One region of the Pantoea sp. NSTU24 genome, then DNA from elsewhere that is predicted to be linked to it. Evidence: predicted binding sites of a transcription regulator. Region 1 holds the regulator's gene; each other region holds the start of a gene.
The links. Region 1 encodes LexA, which represses DNA repair genes until DNA is damaged. Its sites were predicted from a motif close to TNCTGTATGTACATACAGNA; they were not measured.
Positions count from the first base shown of each region.

Region 2: the regulator LexA is predicted to act here: its motif matches at 3,455-3,474, upstream of sulA (SOS-induced cell division inhibitor SulA).
Region 3: the regulator LexA is predicted to act here: its motif matches at 2,652-2,671, upstream of mutH (DNA mismatch repair endonuclease MutH).

Region 1 is NZ_JBKIWZ010000001.1:3,527,041-3,537,239, forward strand. It holds gene plsB (glycerol-3-phosphate 1-O-acyltransferase PlsB) at 1-2,355, opposite strand, end outside; gene ACLHDD_RS16735 (diacylglycerol kinase) at 2,484-2,852, shown strand; gene lexA (transcriptional repressor LexA) at 2,958-3,572, shown strand; gene dinF (MATE family efflux transporter DinF) at 3,673-4,995, shown strand; gene ACLHDD_RS16750 (CsbD family protein) at 5,156-5,368, shown strand; gene zur (zinc uptake transcriptional repressor Zur) at 5,422-5,943, opposite strand; gene ACLHDD_RS16760 (conjugal transfer protein TraF) at 6,392-7,642, shown strand; gene dusA (tRNA dihydrouridine(20/20a) synthase DusA) at 7,748-8,740, shown strand; gene pspG (envelope stress response protein PspG) at 8,920-9,186, shown strand; gene ACLHDD_RS16775 (quinone oxidoreductase) at 9,396-10,199, opposite strand, start outside.
Region 2 is NZ_JBKIWZ010000001.1:819,200-829,398, reverse strand. It holds gene ACLHDD_RS04020 (YccF domain-containing protein) at 73-513, shown strand; gene yccS (YccS family putative transporter) at 497-2,701, shown strand; gene ACLHDD_RS04010 (TfoX/Sxy family DNA transformation protein) at 2,653-3,282, opposite strand; gene sulA (SOS-induced cell division inhibitor SulA) at 3,494-3,985, shown strand; gene ompA (porin OmpA) at 4,337-5,407, shown strand; gene matP (macrodomain Ter protein MatP) at 5,498-5,965, opposite strand; gene ACLHDD_RS03990 (AAA family ATPase) at 6,019-7,887, shown strand; gene fabA (bifunctional 3-hydroxydecanoyl-ACP dehydratase/trans-2-decenoyl-ACP isomerase) at 7,956-8,474, shown strand; gene rmf (ribosome modulation factor) at 8,542-8,709, opposite strand; gene pqiC (membrane integrity-associated transporter subunit PqiC) at 8,990-9,559, opposite strand; gene pqiB (intermembrane transport protein PqiB) at 9,556-10,199, opposite strand, start outside.
Region 3 is NZ_JBKIWZ010000001.1:2,481,094-2,491,292, reverse strand. It holds gene ACLHDD_RS11795 (NADP(H)-dependent aldo-keto reductase) at 1-456, opposite strand, end outside; gene ACLHDD_RS11790 (YgdI/YgdR family lipoprotein) at 597-815, opposite strand; gene ACLHDD_RS11785 (TerC family protein) at 934-1,644, opposite strand; gene mutH (DNA mismatch repair endonuclease MutH) at 1,743-2,420, opposite strand; gene rppH (RNA pyrophosphohydrolase) at 3,105-3,632, shown strand; gene ptsP (phosphoenolpyruvate--protein phosphotransferase) at 3,645-5,891, shown strand; partial or broken gene lgt (prolipoprotein diacylglyceryl transferase) at 6,159-7,039, shown strand; gene thyA (thymidylate synthase) at 7,036-7,830, shown strand; gene ACLHDD_RS11755 (prepilin-type N-terminal cleavage/methylation domain-containing protein) at 8,016-8,483, shown strand; gene ACLHDD_RS11750 (prepilin peptidase-dependent protein) at 8,480-9,007, shown strand; gene ACLHDD_RS11745 (DUF2509 family protein) at 9,004-9,408, shown strand; gene ACLHDD_RS11740 (prepilin-type N-terminal cleavage/methylation domain-containing protein) at 9,455-9,694, shown strand; gene recC (exodeoxyribonuclease V subunit gamma) at 9,796-10,199, shown strand, end outside.

The sequences.
Region 1 (10,199 bases):
CCAGGTGGCCTGCGTCTGTGCGACATCGGCATCGCCACTGTCACTGATATATCCTTCGTCGCGCAGCGTCAGCACCAGCGAGGTGAAAACGGCTTTGTCGAAGAACTCCGGTGCGTTGATGCCGTGCAGCACCGACAGTCGCTGTGCCAGCGTCCGGCTCTCTTTTTCCAGCGTACCGCGGTTAATCGTCGGCTTGGCGCTGAGAATTGAGAAGGTAATGGCGTAACGCTGCAGCGTTTCACGTACCCCGGCGGCCAGCAGCTGCAGCGTGCGATAGCGTGCCGCAGTAAAGCGCAGCTCACCGTCTTCGCGCGTAATCAGGCCCTGACGCGCCAGTTCCTGACACAGATCGGTCAGCAGCTGTGGCAGTTCATCGGTCTGCCAGCGCAGGAACAGCTCACTCTTCAGCATCGGATAGATCAGGCTCACCTGACGCAGCAGTTCTGCTTCACTCAGCGTCTGATGCTGCTGAACAATGGCGGCAATCAGCGACGGCATTACCAGCATGTGATGAATGTTGTTGCGATAGTAGGTCATCAGCACTGCCTGCTCACGCGGCAGAATAATGATGTCGCCAATGCTGTCCTTTTCACTCTCAAACTTGTTCATGCCCATTGCGTGATCCAGCAGCGCTTCCGAAGTGAGATCGGGCACCGTTGCATTGGGTGAATAGGGCACATTGCGCAGCAGCTGGGTGTAGCACGCCAGTTGTTCAATCAGCTGTTCACGGGTTAGTGAGCGCTGACGTGACGCAAGCAGGGCCGTGACGCAGAGGTTCATGGCATTGGCTGCGCCCGCTTCATTGATCCGCACCATCAGGCTGGCCGCGATATCATTGACGGTCGGCGTTAACCAGCTCGGGCGCTGCGGCTCAATGGGATCAATGGCATCGCGCCATTCCGGCACGCGCTTGTTAAGATAGTTGACCAGCGGCATCGGCTCGCCAAAGTTAACATAGCCCTGGCCGAGATTGCGCAGCTTGCGTAAGCCACGCACCATCTGCATGAAGCCCTCTTTTTCTTTTGCCGCGCCGCGCAGCTCTTTGGCGTAAGTGCCCACTTCCATCACATGCTCATAGCCGATGTAGATCGGCACCAGCGTGATCGGGCGATTTCCACCGCGCAGCATCGCCTGCAGCGTCATCGCCAGGGTGCCGGTTTTCGGGTCCAGCAGGCGACCGGTGCGTGAACGGCCGCCTTCGACAAAGTACTCAACCGAATAGCCGCGGGTAAACAGCTCGCCCAGGTATTCGCGGAACACCGTGGCGTAGAGCTTGTTGCCTTTAAAGGTTCGGCGGATAAAGAATGCACCCAGACGACGGAAAATCGGGCCTGCCGGCCAGAAGTTGAGGTTGATTCCGGCTGCGATATGCGGCGGCACCAGTCCCTGATGGTAGAGCACATAGGAAAGCAGCAGATAATCCATGTGGCTGCGGTGGCAGGGCACATAGACGATTTCATGGCCATCCTGCGCCAGCTGACGCACTTTTTCGCCGCCGTTGACGTTGATGCCCTGATAGAGACGGCTCCAGAGCCAGCCCATTACCCGGTCTGTCACGCGAATCGCTTCGTAGGAAAAGTTGGCCGCAATCTCTTCCATCATCTCGATGGCATTCTGCTGCGCTTTCTCATGAGAGATCTTTTTGCTGCGCGCTTCATCTTCTACCGCTTTCTCAATCGCTTTGGACTGCAGCAGACGATTAAACAGATCCTGACGCGCCGGTAAACGCGGGCCAATCGCGGCCAGCCGCTGGCGGGCAAAATGAATGCGGGCCACGCGGGCCAGCTTCTGGGCGATCGACTTGTCCGTTCCGTGTTCGGTTGCCATGCGGCGCAGCGAGACGGTGGGCGAGAAGCGGACAAAGCTGTCGCGCCCGTGCCAGATGACGGCAAAGAATTTCTGTACTCCGTTCAGGACCCGCAGATGTGGTGTCGCTTCTCCCTGAACTTCACGCCCTGGTGCGCGGCCAAACATCACGGTGACCGGCAGCATCTGAATATCCAGCGTGGGATTGTTTCGATGCAGATCGAGATAGTCGTGAAAGATTTTCACGGATTCGACGCTGGGCACAAAATAGGGGAAGACGCGCGGGCCATCGTGAATAAAGACGTGACGCGGCAGCAGCGAACCGTCAATCTCCAGCGGAGAGAGCGGATCGGGCAGATGGTGTCGCAGACACTGGGCGCGCAAAGTGAGTAAGTCGGCCTTCGAATCGTAAGGCAAAACATACATAATAGGCCGGGTCGGATCCAGGCCATGTTCTGAAACGGGATCGGCCGGAATGGCCTTACTTTTTACCAAAAACGACAGTGGTAAATTAAGCAGTTTGTAATAAAGTTTACGCCAACCTGACATAGACAACATGAAGCCTCTTGTTAGCAAAGCGCCGCAAGCATACCAGAAAGCGCAGCGAAGATCTGTGGTGGTGCTAATTGCACGCAGCCCAGACATTGACGTCAATACGATGAAAGGGTTCCCCCATCATGGCAAATAATGCCACCGGACTTATCAGAATAGTTAAAGCCGCAGGTTACTCATGGCAGGGGCTGCGTGCCGCCTGGCAGCATGAAGCGGCATTTCGTCAGGAAGCGCTGGCCGCGCTGGTTGCCATCGTCATCGCCTGCTGGCTGGATGTGGATGTGGTTTCCCGTATCCTTATGATTGGATCGGTGGTGCTGGTAGTGATTGTTGAAATCCTTAACAGCGCGATTGAATCCGTGGTGGATCGCATTGGTCAGGAGCATCATCCCCTGGCTGGTCGGGCGAAAGATATGGGATCGGCCGCGGTGCTAATCACCATTCTGCTGGCTCTGTTTGTCTGGATCGCGCTGCTCTGGTCACATTTGCGATAAGCGTTCCATATCGCGTCGGAAGCCGCGTTTTGCGGGACAATCGGTTTCCATTTCGCCAATACCTGTATATACTCACAGCGACTGTATAAACAACCAGGGGGCGGGATGAAAGCATTAACCAGCAGGCAGCAGCAGGTCTATGACCTGATTCGCGACCATATTACTTCAACAGGCATGCCGCCTACGCGTGCCGAGATTGCCGCGCAGCTGGGATTCCGTTCGCCGAACGCGGCAGAAGAGCATCTGAAAGCGCTGGCGCGTAAAGGCGTCATCGAGATCGTGTCCGGTGCCTCGCGCGGCATCCGTCTGCTGATGGAAGAAGAAGCCTCTGAAGGCTTACCGCTGATTGGCCGGGTCGCTGCCGGTGAGCCAATCATGGCGCAGGAACATATCGAAACCCACTACAAGGTGGATCCGGGCCTGTTTAAGCCGTCGGCTGACTTCCTGCTGCGCGTCAGCGGAATGTCGATGAAAGATATCGGGATTATGGATGGCGATCTGCTCGCCGTGCATAAAACCCAGGATGTGCGTAACGGACAGGTCGTGGTGGCGCGCATTGATGATGAAGTCACAGTGAAACGCTGGAAAAAGCAGGGGGCTATTGTCCATCTGCTGCCTGAAAACAGTGAGTTTGACCCGATTGTGGTTGATACCCGTGCGCAGTCGCTGACTATTGAAGGTCTGGCAGTGGGTGTCGTTCGCAACGGCGAGTGGCTCTGATTTTTCTGCCCGCGTGCATTCGCCCTCTCTGATGCTATTCTGTCTGCCCTAATTTTGTCGCGGCCCTGTTTGCGCAGCGACACTGAGCACGGAACGGCGAATGCGCTTTATTACGTCAACCGATAAAAATCTCTGGCGGCTTGCGCTGCCGATGATCCTGTCAAATATCACCGTACCCTTACTGGGTGTGGTCGATACCGCTGTTATTGGTCATCTCGACAGCCCTGTCTATCTTGGTGGGGTCGCGGTCGGGACCACTGTCACCAGTTTTCTCTTTATGCTGCTGCTTTTTCTGCGGATGAGCACCACGGGCCTTACGGCCCAGGCGCTGGGTGCGGGCGACAAAACGGCGCTGGCGCGGGCGCTGGTCCAGCCACTGATTATTGCGCTGCTGGCAGGGGTGCTGTTTATCGCCTTACGCTATCCGGTTATCCAGCTGGCGACACAGCTGGTCGGCGGCAGTCCCGACGTCCTGGCGCAGGCGGCACGGTTTATTCAGATCCGCTGGCTCAGTGCGCCAGCTACGCTGGCAAACCTGGTGATTCTGGGCTGGCTGCTGGGCGTGCAGTATGCACGCGCGCCGGTGATCCTGCTGGTGGTAGGGAATCTGGTCAATATCGTGCTCGATCTCTGGCTGGTCATGGGGCTGCACTGGGGTGTTGCGGGTGCGGCCACCGCCACGGCGCTGGCCGAATATATTACGCTGGGCGTTGGCAGCATCATGGTCTGGCGGGTACTGAAACTGCACGGCATCACGCCAGCCCTGCTGAAACAGAGCTGGCGCGGTGACAGTGCCCGGCTGCTGCGCCTCAACCGGGATATCATGCTGCGCTCCCTGATGCTGCAGCTCTGTTTCGCGTCGCTGACCGTGCTGGGCGCACGACTCGGCCCCGACGTGGTCGCGGTTAACGCCGTTTTACTGATGTTCATTACCTTCACCGCTTACGCACTGGATGGTTTCGCCTATGCGGTAGAGGCGTTTGCCGGTGAGGCGCATGGCGCAAAAGATGGCAGTAAACTGCTGCGTGTCTGGCATTCCGCCTGTCGTCAGGCGGTGGCCGTCGCGCTGTTCTTCTCGCTGGTCTATGCGATCGCTGGCCCGCAGATCGTGACGCTGCTGACCTCGCTGACGTCGCTGCAACAGACCGCCGACCGCTATCTGGTCTGGCAGGTCATCATGCCGCTGGCGGGCGTCTGGTGTTACCTGCTGGATGGCATGTTTATTGGCGCAACCCGTGGTCGCGAGATGCGCAACAGCATGGTGATGGCTGCCGTAGGCTATTTCCTGACGCTGCTGAGCGTACCGCTGCTGGGCAACCATGGGCTATGGCTGGCGGTAACCGTTTTTCTGGCGCTGCGCGGCCTGACGCTCTGGCTCATCTGGCGGCGGCACTGGCGTCACAACAGCTGGTTTGAGGCCTGATTCCGCCGGGCTCGCAGGTGGATACAGATTATTCTGTATTGTTCTGTCTTATGGGATAAAGCGACTACAATTAACTTTACAGGGCGCAGTTAAGTAGCGCTTTGTATCGAGGTTATGATGAGTAGCCAGATAATTAAACCCCGAGGATTGGAGGTCTGCCATGAACAAAGATGAAGCGAGCGGCAACTGGAAGCAGTTCAAAGGCAAGATGAAAGAGAAATGGGGCAAGCTGACCGACGACGATATGCAGGTGATCGAAGGTAAACGCGACCAGCTGGTAGGTAAAATTCAGGAGCGTTACGGCTATGCGAAAGATGAAGCAGAGCGTGAAGTAACGGCCTGGGAAACGCACAATAAAGATTACCGCTGGTAACCGAACCTCTGTTCCGGTGAGCCCTCACCGGAACTCTCTTCAGGCCCTGACGCCTATCCCCGTTTTCCCCGCTTTTTTCCCTCATCCTGATGGTCATGTTCGCAGCTTTCATGATGCGTACAGGCTGCCACTTCCGCACAGTTTTCGCACAATCCATGTGCTTCGATCACGCTATGGCGCAGAGCAAACTGCGCTTCGCCCGCCAGCGTCGCGATAATAGTTTCCACGCCCTGCGCCTGTTTTTCTGTGACGGCGGCACAGCGGTCGCAGACCAGCATCACCGAGGTATGCGCCGGTGCTTCAAAATGGTGACACATTACGTAGCTATTGTTGGACTCCACCCGGTGGATAAAGCCCTGCTCCAGCAGGAAATCGAGCGCACGATAAACCGTAGGCGGTTTGGCCTGAGGTTCACTGACCCGCAGCTGGTCCAGCAGGTCGTAGGCACTGATGGAGCCGGGCTGTTCGGCCATTAGTCGCAGCACTTCAGCACGCTGCGAGGTCAGACGCACACCACGCTGCAGGCACATTTTTTCGGCCTGAGTCAAAATTTGCTGCGTCGTCATGGTTGTCATGAAAGTTCTCCGCTGGATAAGTGATGTTATTTTATCACAATTGGCGGCGAGGTGCTGAAGTGCCTTCTGCCTGCAAAAACAGCATTAATTGCCTGTTAAAACAGCATGTTCAGCGTTTCAGCCCACGTTTTTAACCTTACTGACGATAAATCAGATCCATTCTGAATCAACCGGAAGAGAATTTTATTGGCATTTTGCTTTGCATCTCACGGAGTTAAGAAGTAATGTTCAGAAAGACTTAAGCAATGTCTGGTATTTTTTGAAACCCCCCGACTTAGTTTGAACAATCACAACATGTTTTTGGTTGGAAAATGTCCAATCCCTTGAATTAAGGCACTGTTTCCTTTGAATTCACAGCAACGACGCGTTAGCCAGCATTCACAATACGGCTAACAAATTATTCAGTCATTGAATGTATTAATGACAATTTTCAGGTGATGGCAGGCAAATGGTGAAAAAATCCGCTCAACGTCCGGCGCTAAAGTACTCCGCTGCGGCGACCGCGCTTTTCCTTTCTTCTTCCGCCATGGCGGCAGGGACCTGGTACGATGCACGTAATGACGCCATGGGTGGCACCGGCGTCGCTTCTTCTCTCTATGGCTCCGCCGTGCTGGCTAACCCGGCACTGATGACGCGTGCCAGACCCGACGATAACGTCAGCATTATTTTTCCGTCAGCCGGTATTCAGGTCACTGACAAGGATGACCTGATTAACAAGGTCGATGATATTACCGCGACAGTAGATCGTTACCGCTCAGTGCTGGGTAACTTTACGCCCGCAGACTATTTACGGGGCTATCCTGAACTGCGCGCGGCCTCGGGCGATGTGGCCAACAGGCTGAGCGATTTGCGCGGCGATAAGGCCAACGGTTCGGCGGGTGTCGCCGTTGCCGTGACGGTTCCGAATGAGACGCTACCTTTCGCCTTTATTACCAAAGCCTACGGAACCGCGCACGTTCGCGCTAACGTGGTGCAGGGTGATATCGACTATCTGCGCGGCGTGGCCAACGGCACGATACTGCCGCGTCCGGGTGACCAGAACAACCTTCGCTCCAGCGCCAATGGCTTAGCGGCCCTCGTCACCGATTATGGCGTGGCGGTCGCGCATGAGTTCACCATCGCCGGTCAGCCGGTGTCGGTGGGCGTTACGCCGAAAGTGCAGAAAACCTGGCTCTACAACTACACCGCCAGCATCTATGACTACGACAAGAACGACATCAACAACAGTCAGTATCGCAGCACGGATACCGGGTTTAACGTCGATGCCGGTCTGGCGACGACCTTTGCGGAGAACTGGACGCTGGGCGTCACCGGTCAGAACCTGGTGTCGCGCGATCTGCAGACCCGCGAAGTCAATGGGTATCGCGATACCTATCAGATTCGCCCGCTGGTCACTACCGGCCTGGCCTGGGATAAAGGTCCGTTCACCGTGACGGGCGATGTGGATCTGACGGAGACCAGACGCTTCAAAAGTCAGGGAAACAGCCAGTATGTGGCTGCAGGCGCAGAATATCGCGTACTCGACTGGCTGCAGCTGCGTGCCGGTTATCGTGCGGACATGCGGTCCAACGACGAGAATGTCGCGACCGCCGGTTTTGGTCTCTCGCCGTTTAACAACGCCGTCCATCTGGATCTGGCGGGTTCGGTGGGCGCGAACAACACCTGGGGCGCAATGGCGCAGCTGGGCTTCAACTTCTAAGCACGTTATTCAGGCAGTCCGGGCGGGGCGATGCACTATCGGCCCGCCTTGTGTTATCCTTGCACAGAATTCCATCACCCTTAATTACCGGATTGCCTGTACTTCATGCCTGAATTTTCTTCGCAACGCTTCTCTGTCGCGCCTATGCTCGACTGGACCGATCGCCACTGTCGCTATTTTCACCGTCAGCTGACGGCGGATACGCTGCTCTACACCGAAATGGTCACCACCGGCGCCATCATTCATGGCAAAGGGGATTACCTGGCTTATAGCGAGGCCGAGCATCCGGTCGCATTGCAGCTGGGCGGCAGCGATCCGGCGGCGCTGACGCACTGTGCGAAGCTGGCCGAACAGCGCGGCTACGATCAAGTGAACCTGAACGTTGGGTGTCCTTCTGACCGGGTACAGAATGGCCGTTTCGGTGCCTGTCTGATGGCCGAGGCGACTCTGGTCGCCGATGCGGTCAAAGCGATGCGCGATGTGGTATCGATCCCGGTCACCGTCAAAACCCGGATTGGTATTGATGAGCTGGACAGCTATGCGTTCCTGACCGATTTCATTGGCACGGTCGCGGGGCGCGGCGAGTGCGACACCTTTATTATTCATGCGCGTAAAGCCTGGCTCTCCGGCCTCAGCCCTAAAGAGAACCGCGAGATCCCACCGCTGGATTACCCGCGCGTCTGGCAGCTGAAACGCGATTTCCCGCATCTGACTATTGCCCTGAATGGCGGCGTGAAAACGCTGGAAGAGGCGCAGAACCATCTGCAGCACCTTGATGGCGTGATGATGGGCCGTGAAGCCTATCAGAACCCCGGTATTCTGGCGCAGGTCGACCAGACCTTATTTGGCCGTCAGCATCCGGCGGTAAACCCGGTTGAGGTGGTGCGCGCCATGTACCCTTATATCGAAGCGGAGCTGGCAAAGGGCACCTATCTCGGTCACATTACCCGCCACATGCTGGGGCTGTTCCAGGGCATTCCTGGCGCGCGCCAGTGGCGTCGCCACCTGAGCGAAAATGCCCACAAGCCGGGCGCAGATGTGCGCGTGCTGGACGCGGCACTGTCGCTGGTCGCTGACAGAATTCCGCAGGAAGCCTGATCCCACCTCCGGAACATTGAAAACCAGCCTTCAGGCTGGTTTTTTTTACACCAAAATCTGGTTTTTCTCACCAGGCAAGAGACGCGTCGTTCTCTTTTAGTTTTTTAAAAACAGCAGGTTATCTGTTGGCATGCTTTTTGTAACAACTATAACAACTGTTATAAAAATGGAGCGCTGACGTGGAAATTTTATTCGTAGTGGGTTTTTTTCTGATGCTACTGCTGACCGGCGTTTCACTGCTGGGCGTGCTGGCGGCACTGGTAGTGGCAACCATCGTGATGTTCGTCGGAGGACTCTTCGCTCTTGTTATCAAAGTGTTACCGTGGCTGGTCCTGGCGGTGATCGCCGTCTGGCTGCATCGGGCTTTTTCTGGCGACAACGACGCACGAGCCCGCTGCAGACTGTGTCGTAAGATCAACAGGTTAGACCGAAAAAGCTGGCGTTAAATGCGGTGACGATCACAGAGTGAGAGATTGTTTAATGCGGATCTGCAATTAAACATATTTTTTACTTATGTTTTCTGGCAGGATGGGTGTCGTCAATTCGATGTGCCATCGAACCGACATAAATTCATCGCCGCTGTCCCTACACCAGCGCGAACAAAAATAAAAAAAGAAGAGGGCTTCCTGCGGGAAGCCCTTTTTGTTGTTGACGCTTACGGAATTAACAGGCAGGAGCCCTGTGTGGCGCGGCTTTCCAGCATCTGGTGTGCCCTGCTGGCCTCTTTAAGCGCAAACATCTGCTGCGCAGGGACGTCCACCCGAATCGCACCGCTGGCCAGCAGCGAGAACAGTTCTGCGCTGGCAGTTTCCAGCTCCTGACGGTTGGTGATGTAGCCAAACAGCGAAGGGCGCGTCACAAACAGCGACCCTTTCTTATTCAGGATGCTGAGATCAACACCGGTCACTGGCCCGGAGGCGTTGCCAAAACTCACCAGCAGGCCATGACGACGCAGCGAGTCCAGCGAGGCTTCCCAGGTATCCCTGCCGACGGAGTCATAGACTACGGCCACTTTTTTACCGTCGGTCAGTTCGCTGACGCGCTGGGCAATATCTTCTTCACGGTAGTTGATGGTTGCCCAGGCACCTGCCTGTTCCGCCAGCGTGGCTTTCTCCGCTGAACCGACTGTGCCGATCAGGTGCGCGCCCAGCGCCTTTGCCCACTGACAGGCGATCAGGCCGACACCACCTGCCGCCGCGTGAAACAGGAAGGTTTCGCCGGCGCTGATTTTATGGGTCTGGCGCAGCAGATACTGCGTGGTCAGCCCTTTCAGATAGCTGGCTGCAGCCTGTTCAAAACTGATTGCCTCCGGCAGATGCATCAGGCGATCTTCGGCCACGTTGTGCACTTCGCTGTAGGCACCCATGGACGCCAGGCAGTAGACCACGCGGTCGCCGGGCTTAAACAGGGTGACGCCCCGGCCAACCCGTGACACCACGCCCGCGGCTTCCGTCCCCAG
Region 2 (10,199 bases), 2.7 Mb from region 1:
CTTGGCGCTCCAGCCTTAAAACAAGCTAAACTTGGCGTCACATCTTGCGGAATGCAAAAGGAAAAGAAGATCATGCGCACTGTTTTAAATATTCTGAATTTTGTTCTGGGCGGCTTTTTCACCACCCTGAGCTGGCTGTTTGCCACGCTTGTCAGCATTGTGCTGATTTTTACCCTGCCGCTGACGCGATCATGCTGGGAAATCACCAAAATCTCGCTGTTGCCGTTTGGCAATGAGGCCGTGCATGTCGATGTGCTGCGGCCCGAAAGTAAGAGCGCCATCATGAACACCGGCGGCACCTTCCTGAATATTTTCTGGCTGATTTTCTTCGGCTGGTGGCTCTGTCTTTCTCATATTTCCGTGGGTATTGTGCAGTGTCTCAGCATCATCGGCATTCCGGTGGGGATTGCTAACTTTAAGATCGCCGCGATCGCGCTCTGGCCGGTGGGCCGTCGTGTCGTGTCGGTGGAAGAGGCGCGTGCCGCGCGCGAAGCCAATGCCCGCCGCTATTAATATGTTGTCACCGACACTGCCGGGCTGGCGCAAATATCTCTTTAACAGCACCTGGCGATATCTGCTGCGGATTTTGTTCGCGCTGAGCGGCTGTGCAGCAATCCCCTGGTGGCTGCAGCAGATTGAATGGACGATTCCGCTGACGCTGGGGGTCGTAGCGGCGGCGCTGGCCGATCTCGACGATCGGCTAACTGGCCGCCTGAAAAATCTGCTGATTACGCTGCTCTGCTTCTGCATCGCCTCAGTGTCTGTCGAATTGCTTTTTCCCTATCCGCTGGCGTTTATGGCCGGGCTGGCGATCTCCACCTGGGGTTTTATTCTGCTGGGTGCGCTTGGCCAGCGCTATGCCACCATCGCCTTCGGTGCGCTGCTGATTGCGGTTTATACCATGCTTGGAATCGGCCTGTTCAGCCAGTGGTATATGCAGCCGATACTGCTGCTGGTGGGCGCGCTGTGGTACAACCTGCTGACGTTGCTGGGTCATCTGATGTTTCCTGTCCGGCCGGTCCAGGAGCAACTGGCGGGCAGTTTTTCACAACTGGCCCGTTATCTGGATGCCAAGGCAAACCTGTTCGATCCGGATGCCGGCGACCAGGATGATGCTGCGTTTATAGATGCGGCGATGGTTAACAGTCAGCTGGTGGCCCAGCTTAACCTGACCAAAACCACATTGCAGAGCCGTCTGCGCGGCGATCGCGGTTCGCGCGGCACCCGCCGCAGCCTGCACTACTACTTTGTCGCGCAGGATATTCACGAGCGGGCCAGCTCATCTCATCTGCAATATCATCTGCTGCGCGGCGACTGGCGCTATAACGAAATTCTGTTTCGCTTTCAGCGTCTCCTTAATATGCAGGCTCAGGCCTGCCGTCAGCTGTCGCACTGTATTCTGATGCGCGAACGATGGGTCCATGACAGCCGGTTTGAGCGCGCCTTTGAGCGTCTGCAAAAGGCAATTGAACGTCTGGCACAGCATGAACCTGAAGCCGCCCATACGGGTGCGCTGTTCTGGCTATTACGCAATCTGCGCGCCATTGATGCACAACTGGCGTCAATTGAATCAGAACAGACGCTGGCCGGTGACGATCCTCAGCATAGTGATAATCTGCTTTCCCGGGAGGGATTGAGCGGCTGGAGTGACATCCGGCTGCGCTTCAGCCGCCATCTCTCCCCCGCCTCTGCGCTATTCCGGCATGCGGTGCGTATGTCAGTGGTGCTCTGCATCGGCTATGGTTTTATTCAAATCACCGGTCTGGAACGGGGATACTGGATTCTGCTGACCAGCCTGTTTGTCTGTCAGCCCAACTACAATGCCACGCAGCGACGGCTGGCATTGCGTATTGGCGGAACGCTGGCCGGAATTGCGATTGGCCTGCCCGTGCTATGGCTGGTCCCCTCCATTGAAGGCCAATTAATTCTGGTGGTGATTTCCGGCGTACTCTTTTTCGCCTTTCGTCAGGTCCAGTATGCCCAGGCCACCCTGTTTATTACCCTGCTGGTCCTGCTCTGCTTTAACCTTCTGGGTGAAGGATTTGAAGTCGCGCTGCCCCGGGTCGTGGATACATTGCTCGGCTGTGGTCTGGCCTGGCTGGCTGTCGCGTTCATCTGGCCAGACTGGCGATTTCGTCAGCTACCGGCAGTGGCAGAACGGACGCTGAAAGCCAACTGCCGCTATCTGGACGCGATCATGGAGCAATACCATCAGGGCAAAGATAACCGGCTGGCCTACCGCATCGCCCGTCGCGACGCCCATAATGCAGATGCTGAACTAGCCTCGGTGGTATCGAATATGAGCAGCGAGAGTCGCACCAGCCAGAAGCTGCGCGAATCCGCTTTTCAGCTGCTCTGCTCCAATCACTCTTTTTTAAGTTACATCTCGGCGCTGGGCGCACACCGCGATAAAATTACTGCGCCGGAGCTGCTGGCGTTACTGGATGACACCGTCTGCTATGTGGAAGATGTTCTTCAGACGGATGTGGTCAGTGATGAACAGGCTGAAACGATGCGTCATCAGCTGGCTCAGCGAATCAGCCAGCTGGCCGCACATGCAGATATGCGTGCGCCGCTGGTGCTGCAGCAACTCGGTTTGCTGGTGGCATTGATGCCTGAAATCGCTCGCCTGCGCCGCACGCTGATTACCGATCAGCCTTCGCCGCTTCTGGGATCGGCGCTGGATAACAGTGTGCGCTGAAACCAGGCGTCAAGCTCGGTCCGGGTAGCCTGCGGTAGCGCAGCGGCGTGATGACCCGTAATCGCCCCCTGCAGCGCCAGCAGGGTCTGAAAACCAACGTGCTGGTTGATCGCTTTAAGCTTCAGCCAGCAGCGTTTGGCGCCCATCTGATAAAGTTGATTAACACTCAGAACACCCGCCTCATAGAGCATCATCTCCATACGCACGCTGAGATTAGGCAGATCTTTTAATCGTGGCGAAGCCTGCCGATCTTCCAGCTCCAGTTGGGCCGTTTCTAATGAGGCAGCCGAGAGTGCCAGCAGATGTTCTGCATCGTGCCACAACGTTTCATCGACCCGAAAATAGTTAAGACTGACCAGCTTACCCCGCTTGCGAAAGATCAGGGGCTGAAGGGGACGCTCAGTGAGATATTGACGCAGAGGCTCACTGGCACGCAGGTAAAGATCATCTTTGTTGATCAGGGCGAAGACCACACTTTCAACCGCCAGCGCATAGCCACCAAACTGCGTACGGGACTCTATCGGGCCTAAGGGTGCCAGGCGCGCACAGGAGCGCTCTACAACCGGATTTACCTTTTTCATTACACCACCTCCATGTCAGAAATATCTTGTAAATTGCCTTGGGTATCAGGCAATTAGAAGATAGAAAAAAGCGACTACAGGTTCAATGAATAAATAGGGCTTCAACGCAGGTTGTCGCGTTTTTTGCGAGACGTTTTCAGAAATTTGGGTTGATCTTTATCCAGGATGACAGTACTGTATATTCATACAGTCCACTGCTGGTGATTACCTTATGCGAACACAACATCCTGATAATGCACGCTATGCACATCATTATGCCTCCTCATCTCTGTCGGCTTCTCAGCCCGGTGGCATTACTGAGCTACGTTACAGCGAGCAGCCTGGAATGATGCAGATGTTACTGCTGCCGCTGTTACAGCAACTGAGTCAGCAATCACGCTGGCAGCTCTGGTTAACACCGGCACACAAGCTGAATCGCAGCTGGCTTCAGGCATCGGGACTGCCGCTCGATAAAAGTATGCATATTGCTGATTCTGAACGCCTGAATGCGGTAGAAGCGATGGTTAAGGCGCTGCGAACAGGAAATTACAGTGTCGTTCTGGCCTGGATTCCTTACGAGCTTGATGAAGATGAGCGTCGTCAACTCGAAAATGCGGCGGCAGAAGGTGAAGCGATGGGGCTGATTTTGCGGGCAAGTGGAACGCATGAAGCGCCACTCAGACCGCAAACGGCCATAAAAATTCAGTCGGATTTGTTTCATTAAGTAAAAATCAGAAGTTTCCCAAGCTATTTTTCTTATCTGTCGTCGCTAAGCCACTGATTCTGTTAGTTCGAGTATTGACAATGGTTTAGCATGTTTTCAGGGCTTTTTGCCGCGACAATACTGCCAGGCTAATTGTTAGAATTTGTGTATAAACCGCTGTTTTTTTACAGTCGTGCCTCACATCATACTTGTAAGTTTCCAATCTCGTTGTAGACTTTATCTCGCCAGGGTGCTCAATAACCTCCGTTTTTTTGCGGTAGAGTCATAAGCGAGCGTTTGGACCCGGCGAAGGATTTAAACCAAGAGCAACCTTTTTGCTCATTGCCTATTTGGATGATAACGAGGCGCAAAATGAAAAAGACAGCTATCGCAATTGCAGTGGCACTGGCTGGCTTCGCTACCGTAGCGCAGGCCGCTCCTAAAGATGATACCTGGTACACCGGTGCTAAACTGGGCTGGTCTCAGTATCACGACACTGGCTACTACGGTCACGGTTACGAAAACAACAACGGTCCAACTCATGAAAGCCAGCTGGGCGCAGGTGCGTTCGTTGGTTATCAGGCAAACCCATACCTGGGCTTCGAGATGGGCTATGACTGGCTGGGCCGCATGCCGAACAAAGGCACTGTGACTAACGGCGCGTTCAAAGCACAGGGCATCCAGCTGGCTGCTAAACTGAGCTACCCAATTTATGACGACCTGGACGTTTACACCCGTCTGGGCGGCATGGTATGGCGTGCAGATTCCACACAGACTAACCCAACTACTGGCCGCATCAGCGACCACGACACCGGCGTTTCTCCGCTGGCAGCAGTTGGTGTTGAATATGCGCTGACTAAGAACTGGGCTACCCGTCTGGATTACCAGTGGGTTAACAACATCGGTGATGCACAGACCGTTGGTGCACGTCCAGACAACGGCATGCTGAGCGTAGGCGTTTCATACCGCTTCGGTCAGGATGACGTCGCTGCTCCGGCTCCGGCTCCGGCTCCGGCACCAGCTCCAGTTGTTGAAACCAAGCGTTTCACTCTGAAGTCTGACGTTCTGTTCACCTTCAACAAATCTACCCTGAAGCCAGAAGGCCAGCAGGCTCTGGATCAGCTGTACAGCCAGCTGAGCTCAATGGATCCTAAAGATGGTTCCGTTGTCGTACTGGGCTTCACCGACCGCATCGGTTCAGAGCAGTACAACCAGAAACTGTCTGAGAAACGTGCTCAGTCAGTCGTAGATTACCTGGTTTCTAAAGGTATTCCTTCTAACAAGATCTCTGCACGTGGCATGGGTAAATCTAACCCAGTTACCGGCAACACCTGTGACAGCGTGAAAGGCCGTAACGCCCTGATCGACTGCCTGTCTCCGGACCGTCGCGTAGAAATCGATGTTAAAGGCATCAAAGACGTTGTAACTCAGCCACAGGCTTAAGTTTTAACGTAATGAAAAACCCCGCCACGGCGGGGTTTTTTTATGTCTGTGGCCAACGCCAGTCAGCGCTCAGGCTGCTGCCCTGCCCGGTCAGTCGTTTTCCGTGCCCGACTTACCCAGGATGGCCTGCAAATCCTGCTTCAGACTCGACATCTGCGTCGCATATTTCTCTTTACGTTCGGCATCTTCAATCAGCTGAACGATCGTTTCCGACAGGGTACAGCCGCGCCGTTGCGCCAGTCCCGCGAGTCGCTGCCAGACCAGGTACTCCAGGTCGATCGACTTTTTACGGGTATGCTGATGTTCAGCGTTAAAATGGCGTTTACGCCGGGCACGAATAGTCTGCTTGAGCCGGTTATCGAGATCGGCGTGAATATGTTCCGCAATCCAGTCGTTCACCGACACCGGATTGTTCTCCATTGCCAGCAGTTTATCGACCGCTGCCTGCGCCGCACTCAATTCAAGGTGACGCGTGATCAGTTCACCTTCCCGATGTTTTTTCACCAGGTATTTCCACTTCCATCCACTTTCAAGATTTTCGAGTTGCTGGTATTTCATCGGAATCTCATCGTGATCACGTAACGAGCTAAGAATAACAGCTTTTTTCCCGGATGCAGCAACGAAAAACATGCTGTCGTCATCACATCTTCGACGGGAAGTCTGCAGTGCTTAACAAAGGTGAATCCTGTATAATCCCGCTTTTCTTCAAACAGACAAATGCGATTATTTTGACCAGCACCCAACTTACGTGGCAGACCTTACAGCCTGATAGCGCGCAATACCAATCCGTTTTCTCCCGAATTGCTGATGAAGAAACTGATGCTCTGGCAACGGTACAGCCCCGGTTGCTGAATGCGCTGGCGCATTTACATCACCAGACACAGGGATTCCCGTTACTGCTGGTCCGTAGCCAGGAGAATCGCGATTATCTGGCACTGATTGCTCAGGCCGCGCAGCGGGTCATCGCCGACAGCAGCTCGCTGTGGGGGGGTGATTACCATATCATGGCGGACAACGTCACGCTTCAGCCCCCTTCCGATCCTCAGCGTCCCTTCACCAGTCAGGGTGGCATTCACTTTGCCGAGTGGGTAGAAATGGAGCAACTGTTCGGCTGCGTGCGCCAGTATAAAGACCGGATTCAGCTGGAGCCGGGACTCATTCATCAGGCGAATGGCGGCACGCTGCTGCTGTCACTGCAAAGCCTGATCGCGCAGCCGATTCTCTGGTTACGCCTGAAAAAGTGTGTTGAGCAGGGCTATGTGGAGTGGATCTCTCAGGATGAGCGGAGGCCACTGCCCGTGTCGATTCCGCCTTTGCCCCTCAGACTGAATCTGGTCCTGTGCGGCGAACGTGAGACGCTGGCCGCGTTTCAGGAGCTCGATCCTGAAGCACATGAGATGGCTATCTATACTGAATTTGAGGAGAATCTTCAGATTCTGGATGAGGATGACATGTTAGCGTGGTGTCGCTGGAATGGTGATCTGGCGCAACAGGCGGGTCTGCCTCAGCCAGAAGCGGACTTCTGGCCGGAGCTGATCAAAGAAGGTGTACGCTACAGCGGCGACCAGGAAACGCTGCCGCTCTGCCCCCGCTGGCTGCAGCGGCAGATGCGTGAGTCAGCACTGATGGGCGATACGCTGAATGGTGAAGCACTGCGGGATGCGCTGGAAGCACGTCTGTGGCGCGAGAACTACCTTAACGAGCGGATGCGTGACGAGATCCTGCTGCGCCAGATCCTGATTGAAACCGAAGGGGAAGTGGTCGGCCAGATTAATGGTCTGTCGGTTGTCGAATATCCTGGCCATCCCCGTGCATGGGGCGATCCTTCACGGATTACCTGCGTGGTCCATCCCGGCGATGGTGAGTTCATGGATATTGAGCGAAAGGCGGAACTGGGCGGCAATATTCATGCGAAAGGCATGATGATTATGCAGGCTTACCTGATCGCTGAACTGGAACTCGATCAGCAACTCCCCTTCTCCGCCTCAATGGTTTTTGAACAGTCCTATTCTGAAGTAGATGGTGACAGTGCTTCACTGGCCGAACTCTGTGCCCTGATCAGCGCGCTGGCTAACCAGCCGATCAATCAGCAGATTGCCGTGACCGGATCGGTCGATCAGTTTGGCAATGTCCAGCCGGTCGGCGGCCTGAACGAGAAGATAGAGGGTTTCTTCGATATCTGCCACCAGCGGGAACTGACGGGCCAGCAGGGTGTGATTATTCCCGCGTGCAATGTGCGCCATCTTAGCCTGAACCAGGCGGTGGTTAGTGCGGTGGAACAGGGTCGTTTCCATATCTGGGCGATCGATCGCGCCGATGAGGCGCTGCCGCTGCTCACCGGTAAAATGTGGAGTACCGAAGATGGTCTGGGCGATTGCCTGCTGAATACCATTCAGGAACGCATCAGCCAGTTCAATCAGCCGGATGTTCCGCCACGTCCCTGGGCGCTGCGCTGGCTTAACTGGTTCAACCACCGTTAATCCGATTTGCTCAGCGTACAACTGTTCGCTAATATTCGTGATTCACTAAAACAAGGCTTATTGAAAACATGGTAGATAAACGCGAATCCTATACCAAAGAAGATCTGATCCTGTCAGGTCGTGGTGAACTGTTTGGCGAAAATGGTCCGCCGCTTCCATCTGGCAACATGCTGATGATGGACCGCGTGGTCAAAATGACCGAAGACGGCGGCAAATATGACAAAGGCTTTGTTGAAGCGGAGCTGGATATCAATCCTGATCTCTGGTTCTTCGGCTGTCACTTTATTGGCGACCCGGTGATGCCAGGCTGTCTGGGCCTCGATGCGATGTGGCAGCTGGTCGGTTTCTATCTCGGCTGGCTGGGCGGTGAAGGTAAAGGCCGTGCGCTGGGCGTGGGCGAAGTAAAATTCACCGGTCAGGTTCTGCCTGACGCGAAGAAAGTGACCTATCGCATTCATTTCAAACGCGTTATCAATCGTAAACTGGTGATGGGCGTGGCAGATGGTGAAGTACTGGTTGATGGCAATCTGATCTACACTGCCAGCGATCTTAAAGTCGGCCTGTTCAAAGACACAGCGGCTTTCTAAGCGTTTCCCCCGGAAACAAAAACCTCCGCGCATGGCGGAGGTTATTTCCCTTTTCAGTGACAGCCGGTTATGCAGCGACCGACCTGTCCTCCATGGCCTGTCGCCAACCTCCCAACCAGTGAGACTTAGCGTCAATCAACTGATACGGACACATCTCTTTTGAGCGTCCAGTAATGCCTGCCTGATAACCACGTGAATGGGCGCGTTCGAGGCGGTCTCGTTTCTGTCTCTTCATACTCCGTGTCCCTCATGTAAGGTCTGTGGAATCTGGTGGAAAGAAAAGTGGTGAATTAATGTTCAACCACCTTTAATGTTCTACCCCCTGCGCCCGCAAAGATCAATGCCCAATCTTCATACACGTGTCATAAATGTGACCTTATCCGGTAAAATTATTGCTGAACTGTGATGTGAACGACAACACTATCCTTCTGATTCAGCTAATAAAAAAGCCCCTGAGCCCGGTCGGTATATCGCGACCATCGCTCAGGGGCTTAGCTTATTTATTCATATTAATCTTAATTTAACGCAACCACACTATTGGCGATTTTCTGTGCCGTCTGCTGCCAGCCGACAGCCAGCGTTCTGACCATCGCGTCATAACCATCTTCGGTCTGCGGCAGTACCACGTTAAAGGCCTGTTTGGTCAGCCTGCCCTGATGTTCCAGCGTCCATTCGCCGCTGACGATCGCTTTGCCATCATAGCGTCCCTGGAAGCCGGTCACGGTCACGTTCAGCGTATCGTGCTGCGCACCTAACGGCGCTCCTGCCACCAGCCGGCCCGGCAGCGCCTTACTGAGGTTGGTGATCAGCGTCTGCTGCAGCTGCTGGTCGAGCGGGCTGGCCCAGAGATTGTTGGCAGCGATAACATATTTGACGTCGCTGGTCTGATAAACCAGGCCATTACCCGCCAGATAGTCCGGCACTGTAACCTGCTGCACCCATAGCATCGGCTCTGCTTCGGTCAGCTGACTGCTGCTGACCTGCATGGATGCTGCCCCGGAGGGCAGCTGATACCAGGTATCTTTAACGCTGCTACTGCACGCGCTCAACACCAGCGCGGCAGAAAGTATCAATCCTTTCTTCACTGTTTCGCCCTCTTCGGCTGGGGATCCTGTCCCGGTTTCGCCTCGAATACCAGCGCGTTGCTCTTGTTGTTAAGCGTTCTCAACACCGGCTGCAGCTCACGCAGTACCTGATCCAGTCGCTGCATATCGCCGACCAGCTTCGTGTAAGCCGGTGAACCGGGTTGCAGACCTTTCATGCTGCGATTCAGTTCACGCAGCGTCTGCTGCAGATCCTCAGGCAACGTTTTCATGGCCGGGCTCCCGGTCACTTTGTTGATGTTGTCGATGGTGCGCTGCAGGTCGCGCATCGTTTTCTGACTCTCTTTCAGCGTGCCCGTAGCTTCGTTGACCATGCCGTTCAGCGGCAGGCTGTTGATCTTATCCAGCGCCGCCATCAGTTTCTGCTGAATCTGGCTCAGGCCACCGCTGACCGTTGGGATCACTTCATAGCCTGACACTTTCTGCGGCCCTTTATAGGCTGGCGCATTGTCATAGAAGTCGAGGTCAACATAGAGCGCACCTGAGAGCAGGTTGCCGGTTTTCAGCGTGCCACGCAGGCCGCGCTTCTTACCATCCTGCAGATGCTGTTCCAGATCGAAGTTTTCACCCAGCCGGTTGATAAAGCGATCCGGCTCGATACGGATCAATACCGGTACGCGAT
Region 3 (10,199 bases), 1.0 Mb from region 1:
AGTGGTTTCGCTATACTGATAGCCAAGTTTGCCAAAGAAGTTAGTCTGACGCTGAGGCCAGTGCAGCTGGTAAAGGTCAAGGTAGTCGGTATTCAGGCGTTTCAGACTGGCGTCGAGCGCGGCGCGGATATTTTTTCGATCCAGCGCCATATCCGGACGAATGGTGGCATCGCTGCCGCGCGTTGGCCCGGCGACTTTGCTGGCCAGAATGATTTTGTCGCGACAGCCGCGCGCTTTAAGCCAGCTGCCAATATAGCGTTCAGTCAGACCCTGGGTTTCCGGGCGCGGTGGCACCGGATACATTTCGGCAGTATCAATAAGATTGATGCCAGAACGGATAGCTAAATCCAGCTGAGCATGCGCGTCGGCTTCGCTGTTCTGTTCGCCAAACGTCATAGTGCCCAGTCCCAGCTGACTCACTTCCAGCGTGCTGTGGGGAATACGATGATAGTGCATTGCCAGCGTCCTTTTCTTTATGGAACGGAATGTTGTGTCCTCAGGGACTATAGCGCGAGCAATGGCGGGGAAGGAAGGGGGAAAAGTCGGGGAAATCACCTGTCAGCGGCGAAGCGGTGACAGGTGGTTAAATCGGGCACTTAACGTTCAATGATCGTTGAGACCTCGTCACTGTTAATCTGTACGGCGTGGCCCGTCTGGTCGGTGTATTCAACCAGGCCCGTCTCTTTATCAATGCTGGGCTTTCCTTCGGTCATGATCATGCGGCCATCTTTGGTCGCCATCACGTAATCAGAACTGCATCCACTTAAACATGCTGCGGCTAATACTATCAGTGCTGCGCCTGCCAACCCTCTCATCACGCCTTATCCTCACAAATTGTCGATTGCAAAAAGTGTAGTAATAAATGGTTTTGCCAGCGGGGTTAATCGAAGGAATCTGAAAATAACCGGGCGAGCAGGCTCGCCCTTGACTTTCTCAGGCGTGCTTTTTCTTACTGCGCATCAGATTAAGGCACTCAACCGCCATTGAGAAGAACATGGCGAAATAAATGTAACCTTTTGGTACATGCACCGCAAAACTCTCCAGAATCAGGGTAAAACCAACCAGGATCAGGAAAGAGAGCGCCAGCATTTTGACGGACGGATGGCGGTCCACGAACTCGCCAATGGCACGCGCGGCGAACATCATCATCATCACGGCAATCACGACCGCCGCCATCATAATGAACAGATGATCGGACAGGCCGATGGCGGTGATTACGGAGTCAAGGCTGAAGATGATGTCGAGCATCATGATCTGCACAATCGCGCCCAGAAACGAATGTACGCGGGTGTTGTGTTCGCCTTCGCTGCCCTCGATCGTTTCGTGGATCTCCATGCTTGATTTCCAGAGCAGGAACAGGCCACCGAACAGCAGAATCAGATCGCGTGCAGAGAAAGGGTGGTCCATCAGCGTGAAGAGCGGGTTAGTCAGACGCGCGACCCACGCAATGGAAGCCAGCAGACCCAGACGCATTAACATTGCGCCCATCAGCCCAATGCGGCGTGCGCTGGCTTGCTGATGTTTCGGCAGTTTCGCGACCACCAGTGACAGGAAAATGATGTTATCAATACCCAGCACCACCTCAAGGATGGTCAGGGTACCCAGCGCCAGCCAGGCGTTGGGGTCAGAAATCCACTCAAACATACCGACATTCAATCCTAAACGAAAAGTAAACGACGATTATACGCATTCGATTCGCCGATCTCCCGCAAAATTGCGGCCCTGTCGGCGTGGAAGACGATTCAGAGCAGAAAATGGCGTGCCAGCAGCGGGCCGGTGAAACTCTTTTTAAGGTAAAAGCCACGCGGCAGGGTCAGGATCGGCTGGCCCTGATCGCCGATCCCTTCGGTCAGGGCTCTGCTATTGGCGGCTTTAGGACGGATCTGCAACCAGGCGCCGTGTCGTGCCGTGATCTGCTCAACGCGTCCCAGCACGATCATATCCATCAGCTCTTCCCAGTCCTGGCGCAGCAGCTCATCTTCTTTTTCGTCCGGGCTCCAGAGCAGCGGCGCGCCGACACGGCGTTCCCGCAGCGGGATCGTCCGTTCGCCTTCCACCGGGACCCAGAGTACCCGGGCCAGCTTATGGCGTACATGGCTGGTCTGCCAGGTGACACCACTGTTGCCGGTCAGAGGCGCGACACAGACAAAAGTGGTTTCCAGCGGTTTACCCTGCGCATCAATCGGGATGGTTTTCAGTTCGATGCCAAGATGCGCAAAATCCTGTTCCGCTTTGCTGCCGGCGCTGGCACCAAGGTGCCACTCCAGCAGCATACCGACCCAGCCTTTGTCGCGTTTCAGATCGGCAGGCATCGGCAGACCCGCGCGTCCAGCCAGCGTCTCCAGCGTAAATCCGGCTAAATCCTGGGCGCGCGCCAGCAGGCTGGCTTCATCTTTGGGTGGTCCGGGCTGGTTACGCATGTCACTCACTTAATCTGGTCAAAAATTATACAGCGGCGAACAGGTCAGGCACCTGAGAATAATAAACCGCCATCGGGATCGATAATAACATGATAGATCATGCTTTTTTGACTGCGGCAGCCCGACGTCATCCACAGGCGTTCCGGGTTATCCCGGTTTACCCGCAACAATGAACAGGATCTCCAGCCCGGTTATCCACAGAAAAATGGGATAACACCCCGTTATGTACGGTACTGGTTCCATTTACAGCCTTGACTTTTCCTGATGTGAGCATATTTTCACCGCCATGACCTGACTCTGAGCAATTATCTGTGGATAAAAAAGTCAGTGGTTAAATTTTAAACATTTGTCAGCAGCCGCAAAACTATTCGTTGTTTATAAAAAGCGTGCTGAAGGGCATTATGGATATAATTTCAATAATATCATAGAGATAATAAGGTGGTGTGCGCTGGCTATCTGACGTCATAAAAAGAGGTTATTCAGTTAACTCCCGCGTTCTGCACAAAGCTATCCACAGAAATAGTGAATAAGATCGATTTTTTTGGTGGTTTTTGTTTATAACTTTACGCTTTCCTGTGAGTTATCCCGAAAAACAGGGCTTAACCCCTCATGAATCCAGTGGTTTACCGCCTGTAAGGAGTATGAAACAATCAGCCCATTCAAATTTTGCTTTGAGGTAGTCCGGTGATCGATGATGATGGCTACCGCCCGAATGTTGGTATCGTAATCTGTAACCGGCAGGGACAAGTGTTATGGGCCAGGCGCTTTGGACAGCACTCCTGGCAATTTCCTCAGGGAGGCATCAATCCCGGTGAAACCGCAGAACAGGCGATGTATCGCGAACTGTTCGAAGAGGTCGGGTTGCACCGGAAGGATGTACGTATACTTGCTTCTACCCGTAACTGGTTGCGTTACAAGTTGCCAAAACGTTTGGTGCGTTGGGACACAAAGCCGGTATGTATCGGCCAGAAACAAAAGTGGTTTCTCTTGCAGTTAATGTGTAATGACGCGGATATCAATGTGCAACACAGCAGCACGCCGGAGTTTGATGGCTGGCGCTGGGTCAGTTTCTGGTATCCGGTGCGTCAGGTTGTCTCTTTTAAACGCGACGTTTACCGTCGGGTGATGAAGGAATTCGCTGGCGTGGTAATGACTATGCAGGAGAGTGCGGGGCAGCGAAACAATTCTGCCCATCGACGTAAGAGAGGATAGGCCACGCCCTTTATGCTCACTCAGTTGCGCGAAATTGTAGAAAAAGTGGCGAGTGCGCCGCGTCTCAATGAAGCACTCGACATTCTGGTCAATGAGATCTGTCTGGCGATGGAAACGGAAGTCTGTTCCGTTTACCTCGCCGACCACGATCGTCGCTGCTATTACCTGATGGCGACGCGCGGACTTAAAAAGCCGCGTGGCCGCACGGTGACGCTGGCGTTTGATGAAGGGATTGTCGGTTTAGTGGGCCGTCTGGCTGAGCCAATCAACCTGGCGGATGCGCAGAGCCACCCCAGCTTCAAATATATTCCCTCAGTGAAAGAAGAGCGCTATCGCTCCTTCCTCGGCGTTCCCATTATCAGTCGTCGCCAGCTGCTTGGCGTGCTGGTGGTGCAGCAGCGCGAACACCGTCAGTTTGATGAAAGCGAAGAGTCGTTTCTGGTCACGCTGGCCACGCAGATGGCGACGCTGCTGTCACAGTCTCAGATGGGACAGTTATTTGGTCAGTTCCGGCAGACCCGGGTGCGCGCCATTGCGGCAGCGCCGGGCGTCGCCGTGGCGCCAGGCTGGGTCGATGAGACTCAGCCCCTGCTCGACCAGGTTTCGGCCGCCTCAACGCTGGATGTACAGCGTGAGCGCGAACGGCTGTCGCTCGCCATGAGCGAAGCAGCCAATGAGTTTCGTCGCTTCAGTAAGCGTTTCAGTGCCAGCGCCCAGAAAGAGAGCGCGGCCATCTTCGATCTCTACTCTCACCTGTTAACGGATGCCCGGCTGAAAAAGGATCTGTTCGCGGAGATCGAACGCGGATCCGTCGCCGAATGGGCGGTAAAACAGGTGATCGGGAAATTTGCTAAGCAGTTCGCCAGCCTGAGCGACAGCTATCTGCGCGAACGCGCAGGCGACCTGCGGGTGCTGGGTCAGCGCCTGCTGTTTCACCTTGATGATACGCTGGTCGGCACCAACGCCTGGCCGGAGCGTTTTGTACTGGTGGCCGATGAGCTGACCGCCACCACCTTAGCGGAGCTGCCGCAGGAGCGGCTGGCGGGCGTCGTCGTGCGCGATGGCGCCGCCAACTCGCACGCCGCGATTCTGACGCGCGCCATGGGCATCCCGACGGTGATGGGAGCGGATATTCAGCCTCATCAGCTGAACAAACGTCTGCTGATCGTCGATGGCTATCGCGGTGAGCTGCTGATCGATCCCGAGCCGGTGCTGGTGCAGGAGTATCAGCGACTGATCAGCGAAGAGAATGCGCTGAGCAAAATGGCGGAAGGGGTTGTCGACCAGCCGGGTGAGCTGAAAAGTGGCGAGCGCGTGCAGGTAATGCTGAACGCCGGATTAAGCCCGGAGCATGAGCAGGCGCTCGGCAGCTGGGTAGATGGCATTGGCCTCTATCGCACCGAAATCCCCTTTATGCTGCAAAACGGCTTTCCGTCTGAAGAGGAGCAGGTCGCGCAGTATCAGGGCATGTTGCAGCTGTTTCACGATAAGCCCGTCACGCTGCGTACACTCGATGTCGGGGCAGACAAACAGCTGCCTTACATGCCAATCAGTGAAGAAAACCCCTGTCTGGGCTGGCGCGGTATCCGTTTGACGCTCGACCAGCCGGAGATTTTTCTGGTGCAGGTGCGCGCAATGCTGCGTGCTAACGCCGCCTCCGGCAACCTCAGTATCCTGCTGCCCATGATCAGTCATATCGATGAGATCGACGATGCAAAACAGCTGATCGATCGTGCCGGTCGTGAAGTGGAAGAGATGCTGGGATACCCCATTCCCGCGCCGCGTATCGGTATCATGATCGAAGTGCCGTCAATGCTGTTTATGATCCCGCATCTGGCATCGCGGGTCGATTTTATTTCGGTTGGCACCAACGACCTGACTCAGTATCTGCTGGCAGTGGACCGCAATAACACGCGCGTCGCCAATCTTTATGATTCGCTGCATCCGGCGATGCTGCGCGCGCTGCATGCAATCGCGCAGGAAGCCCGTCTGGCTAATCTGGAATTGTGCCTGTGTGGTGAAATGGCGGGCGATCCGATGTGTGTCGCTCTGCTGGTCGGTCTGGGTTATCACCACCTCAGCATGAACGGCAGGAATGTTCCGCGCGTAAAATATCTGCTGCGTCATCTGGATTATGAAGAGGCGCAGACGCTCAGCGAGCAGGGGATGCATGCGCACACGGCGAAGGAAGTCCGCCATCTGGTTTCAGCGTTTATGGAGCGGCGTGGTCTGGGGGGGTTAATCCGCGGCGGTCGCTAACCGCCGGGCCCGTCAGGCTATTTTATTTGTCATTCCGCCTCCGGGCAGTGCTCACAATCCTCACGTACGCTGTGTACGCGCCGGTTGTTCCGCGCTGCCCGTATCCGGACTGGCTGTAACAACGTATGCCTGACGGGTCAGGCTATACGGGTTATCCGCGTTTACATTTGCGGGACATTTCACAAAACCGGCTGTGCTATGATGCGCAGCCTTAATTTATGTGCCTGACAACACCCCTTTTCAGGGCTGAAAAATAGACGGTGAATGATGAATAACGGCTATATTGCATTTCCGCAGTTCGATCCGGTGATCTTTTCGATCGGACCGGTTTCGCTTCACTGGTACGGTCTGATGTATCTGGTGGGCTTTGTTTTCGCCATGTGGCTGGCGGTACGCCGGGCAAACAAACCTGGCAGCGGCTGGAAAAAGAGGAAGTTGAGAACCTGCTGTACGCCGGTTTCCTGGGAGTCTTCCTGGGCGGACGTATCGGCTATGTGCTGTTCTACAACCTGCCACTGTTCCTGGAAAATCCACTCTATCTGTTCAAAGTCTGGGATGGCGGCATGTCGTTCCACGGTGGCCTGATCGGGGTGATTGTGGTGATGCTGATCTTCGCCCGCCGCACCAAACGCACTTTCTTCCAGGTCTCTGATTTTATTGCACCGCTGATTCCGTTTGGTCTGGGCGCCGGTCGTCTTGGCAACTTCATCAACGGCGAACTCTGGGGCCGTGTCGATCCGAACTTCCGCTATGCCATGCTTTTCCCGGGCTCACGCAGCGAGGATGTCGCGCTGGCCGCCAACAATCCGCAGTACCAGGCCCTGCTGAACACCTACGGCGTGCTGCCGCGTCACGCGTCGCAGCTCTATGAGCTGGCGCTGGAAGGTATCGTACTCTTTATCATCCTCAACCTGTTTATCCGCAAGCCACGCCCGATGGGCAGCGTCTCTGGCCTGTTCCTGATTGGCTATGGCGCGTTCCGCATTATCGTGGAGTTCTTCCGCCAGCCGGATGCCCAGCTTGGCCTGTTTGAAGGCGGCATCAGCATGGGCCAGATCCTCTCTGTGCCCATGATTGTTGCCGGCGTTATTATGATGATCTGGGCGTATCGTCGTCGCCCGCAGCCCCAATTTCGTGAGGAAAAATGAAACAGTATCTGGATTTAATGCGGCATGTGCTGAACGAAGGCACACCAAAAGCTGACCGTACCGGCACCGGTACGCTTTCAATTTTTGGTCACCAGATGCGTTTCAATCTGCAGGATGGTTTTCCGCTGGTCACCACCAAAAAATGTCATGTCCGCTCGATTATTCATGAGCTGCTGTGGTTCCTGAAGGGTGACACCAACATCGGCTACCTTAAAGAGAACAAGGTTTCGATCTGGGATGAGTGGGCAGATGAGAATGGCGATCTCGGCCCGGTCTATGGCAAACAGTGGCGCAGCTGGGGAACCGCCAGCGGCCAGGAGATTGACCAGTTGAGCCAGGTGATGGAGCAGCTGAAGCGCGATCCCGACTCCCGGCGGATTATCGTGTCTGCCTGGAATGTGGGTGAACTCAGTGAGATGGCACTGGCACCCTGCCACGCGTTTTTCCAGTTCTATGTGGCGGATGGCAAACTCTCCTGCCAGCTCTATCAGCGTTCTTGCGACATCTTCCTGGGCCTGCCGTTCAACATCGCCAGCTATGCACTGCTGGTGCACATGGTTGCGCAGCAGTGCGATCTGCAGGTCGGTGACTTTGTCTGGACCGGCGGCGATACGCACCTCTACAGTAACCATCTGGAGCAGGCGCGCCTGCAGCTGACCCGCGAACCGCGTCCATTGCCAAAGCTGGTTATCAAGCGCAAACCGGCGTCACTGTTTGACTATCAGTTCGATGACTTTGAGATTGAAGGCTACGATCCGCATCCTGCGATCAAAGCTCCGGTCGCCATTTGATCGATAAAAATGAGAAAGCCCTGGCTCGCCGCCAGGGTTTTTTTTTGCCTGCAGATCGCCCATTCTGCGGCAGTGCTCGCACGCTTTTGCCCGACTCTGTCAGTGAAGCCGATTCTCTGCCAGCTTCGTTCCAGCGTGCCTGAAAAACGCTTGTCTCACCTCTCCGCAAACCGCACGCTCACCCGATGAAAACAGCATACATGCGGGGCTTTACCCTGCCAGAACTGCTGCTGGTGATGGTGATTGCCGGCACATTAAGTCTCGCGGGATTGCACGGCTGGCAGCGCTGGCAGCAGCGACAGCAACTGCGCGACAGCGCGCAGCAGCTGCAGGGATTTCTGCTGCGGATACGCGCCAGGGCAAACCGGCACAACAGCGACCTGCTTTTATGGTCGCGGTCTGGTACGCCCTGGTGCATCGGTGTCGGCAGCCCTGTCGGTGAATGCCATCCCGGTAACACGCTGCATTTCATCGTCCCCCATCGGGATGTTGCACTGACTGGCATCCGCGGCGAACCGGGCTTCTATGGCCGTCGCAATGTCGCCACTGCGGGCAGCATCGTGCTGGAAAACCGCGCCGGACGCATAAGGCTGATCATCTCGGCCAGGGCCCGTATTCGTCTTTGCATGACGGATGAGGAGAGTTGTCGTTGAAAGTATCCGGATTCAGCCTGCTGGAGATGCTGATTGCAATGGCAATCAGTGCCGTCGTGATGATCAGCGTCGGACGTTTTCTGCCGCGGCTGGTGGCAGAGAGTGCCAGCGTGCTACAGCGTGCGCAGCTGCGTCAGGAGTTACAGCAGATAATGACCACACTGGAAAAAGCAGTGCGGCGTGCCGGCTATTGTCATGGCGAATGCGGGCCGGGCGCACTGACCCTCCGCGAGAACTGCCTGCTGCTGCGCTGGGATGAGAACAGCAACGGGAGATGGGACGCGGCAGGTCATACCGGCAGCGATTATTACGGCTATCGCCTGCGACAGCAGCAGCTTGAGACGCAGCGCGGGGTGGATGAGTGTCAGTCTGCGGGGTGGGAGCGGCTATCCGATCCCGCCTTCATGACGCTGGAGCAGTTCAGTCTCCGCCGGCAGGGCAGGCAGATCAGAATCGTACTGCAGGGGCGGGCCGGACGCTGGCTTGAAACGATCGAGAGCTGGGTTGAAGGAGAGAATCTGTGAGGCAGCGAGGCAGCAGCGCCCTGGGCATGGTCATGATGATGCTGCTGATCGGCAGCATTACGCTGCACGCCAGCCGCAACATGTCTGAGCAGGGAATGCGCCTGCTGGCGAATGAGCAGCATGACATTAACGATTTCTGGCAGGCGCAGTCTGCGTTGCAGTGGGGGTTTTCCCTGCGCTGGTCAGCCAGCGAGGCCGCGCACTGTCAGCAGGACGCGCGCCAGGGCTGGCGCAGTTGTTTACAGAGAGGAGAAAAGGATGATGTGCTGCTTAAAGGTGAAGCCAGCAACAGTGGCATGGCCGTCTGGCATTGGGGCCGGTTACAGGGCCATCAGGTCATTGCGCTGCCCCACGGCTGGATCGACTATTGTCCGCTCACGCCCCCGGCAGCCTGCCTGTAACTGCCGCGGATTCAGCCTGCCGGAGCTCCTGTTTGCATTGCTGCTTATGGCGCTCAGCACCAGCACACTGCTGCACTATCACCGCGCGCTGGCGCTGAGCTTCAGTCAGCAGTGGGCGCAGCGCGAGGCCTGGCGGGTCGCTGAACAGCGACTGAACGGGCATGACGTGGCAGGCTGGCGATCCAGCCTGCAGCAAAAAACGGGTCCGTCAGGTTGTTCCTTTGAGCAGGCTGACGTCATGGGCCCCTGGCAGCGCCGCGCCACGCTCACGCGACTGCGATGTTAAGCGCGCCATATCGCCCTTTTGATGGGTTTCAGCAGCGATACGCGGTAAAGTGACAGGGCCGCAATACCGCAGTCATGTTCTGAGTTATCACAGGAGTTTTCATGTTTCATGTCTATCACTCAAATCAGCTTGATGTGCTGAAGATTCTGGCGGCTGCGGTGATTAAACATGATCCTCTTGATGACCCGTTCGCCTCTGAGATGATCCTGGTGCAGAGCCCCGGAATGGCGCAATGGCTGCAGATGGAGCTGGCGCAAACCTTTGGCATTGCCGCCAACATTGAGTTTCCGCTGCCCGCCAGTTTTATCTGGGAAATGTTTGTCCGCGTCCTGCCGGACATCCCGGTAGAGAGCGCCTTCAGCAAGGCCAGCATGGGCTGGAAACTGATGCACCGGCTGCCGGTCATGCTGGAGCAGGACGAGTTTACCTCGTTGCGGCACTACCTCCATGACGACGGCGACAAACGTAAGCTGTTTCAGCTCAGTACCCGCATAGCCGATCTCTT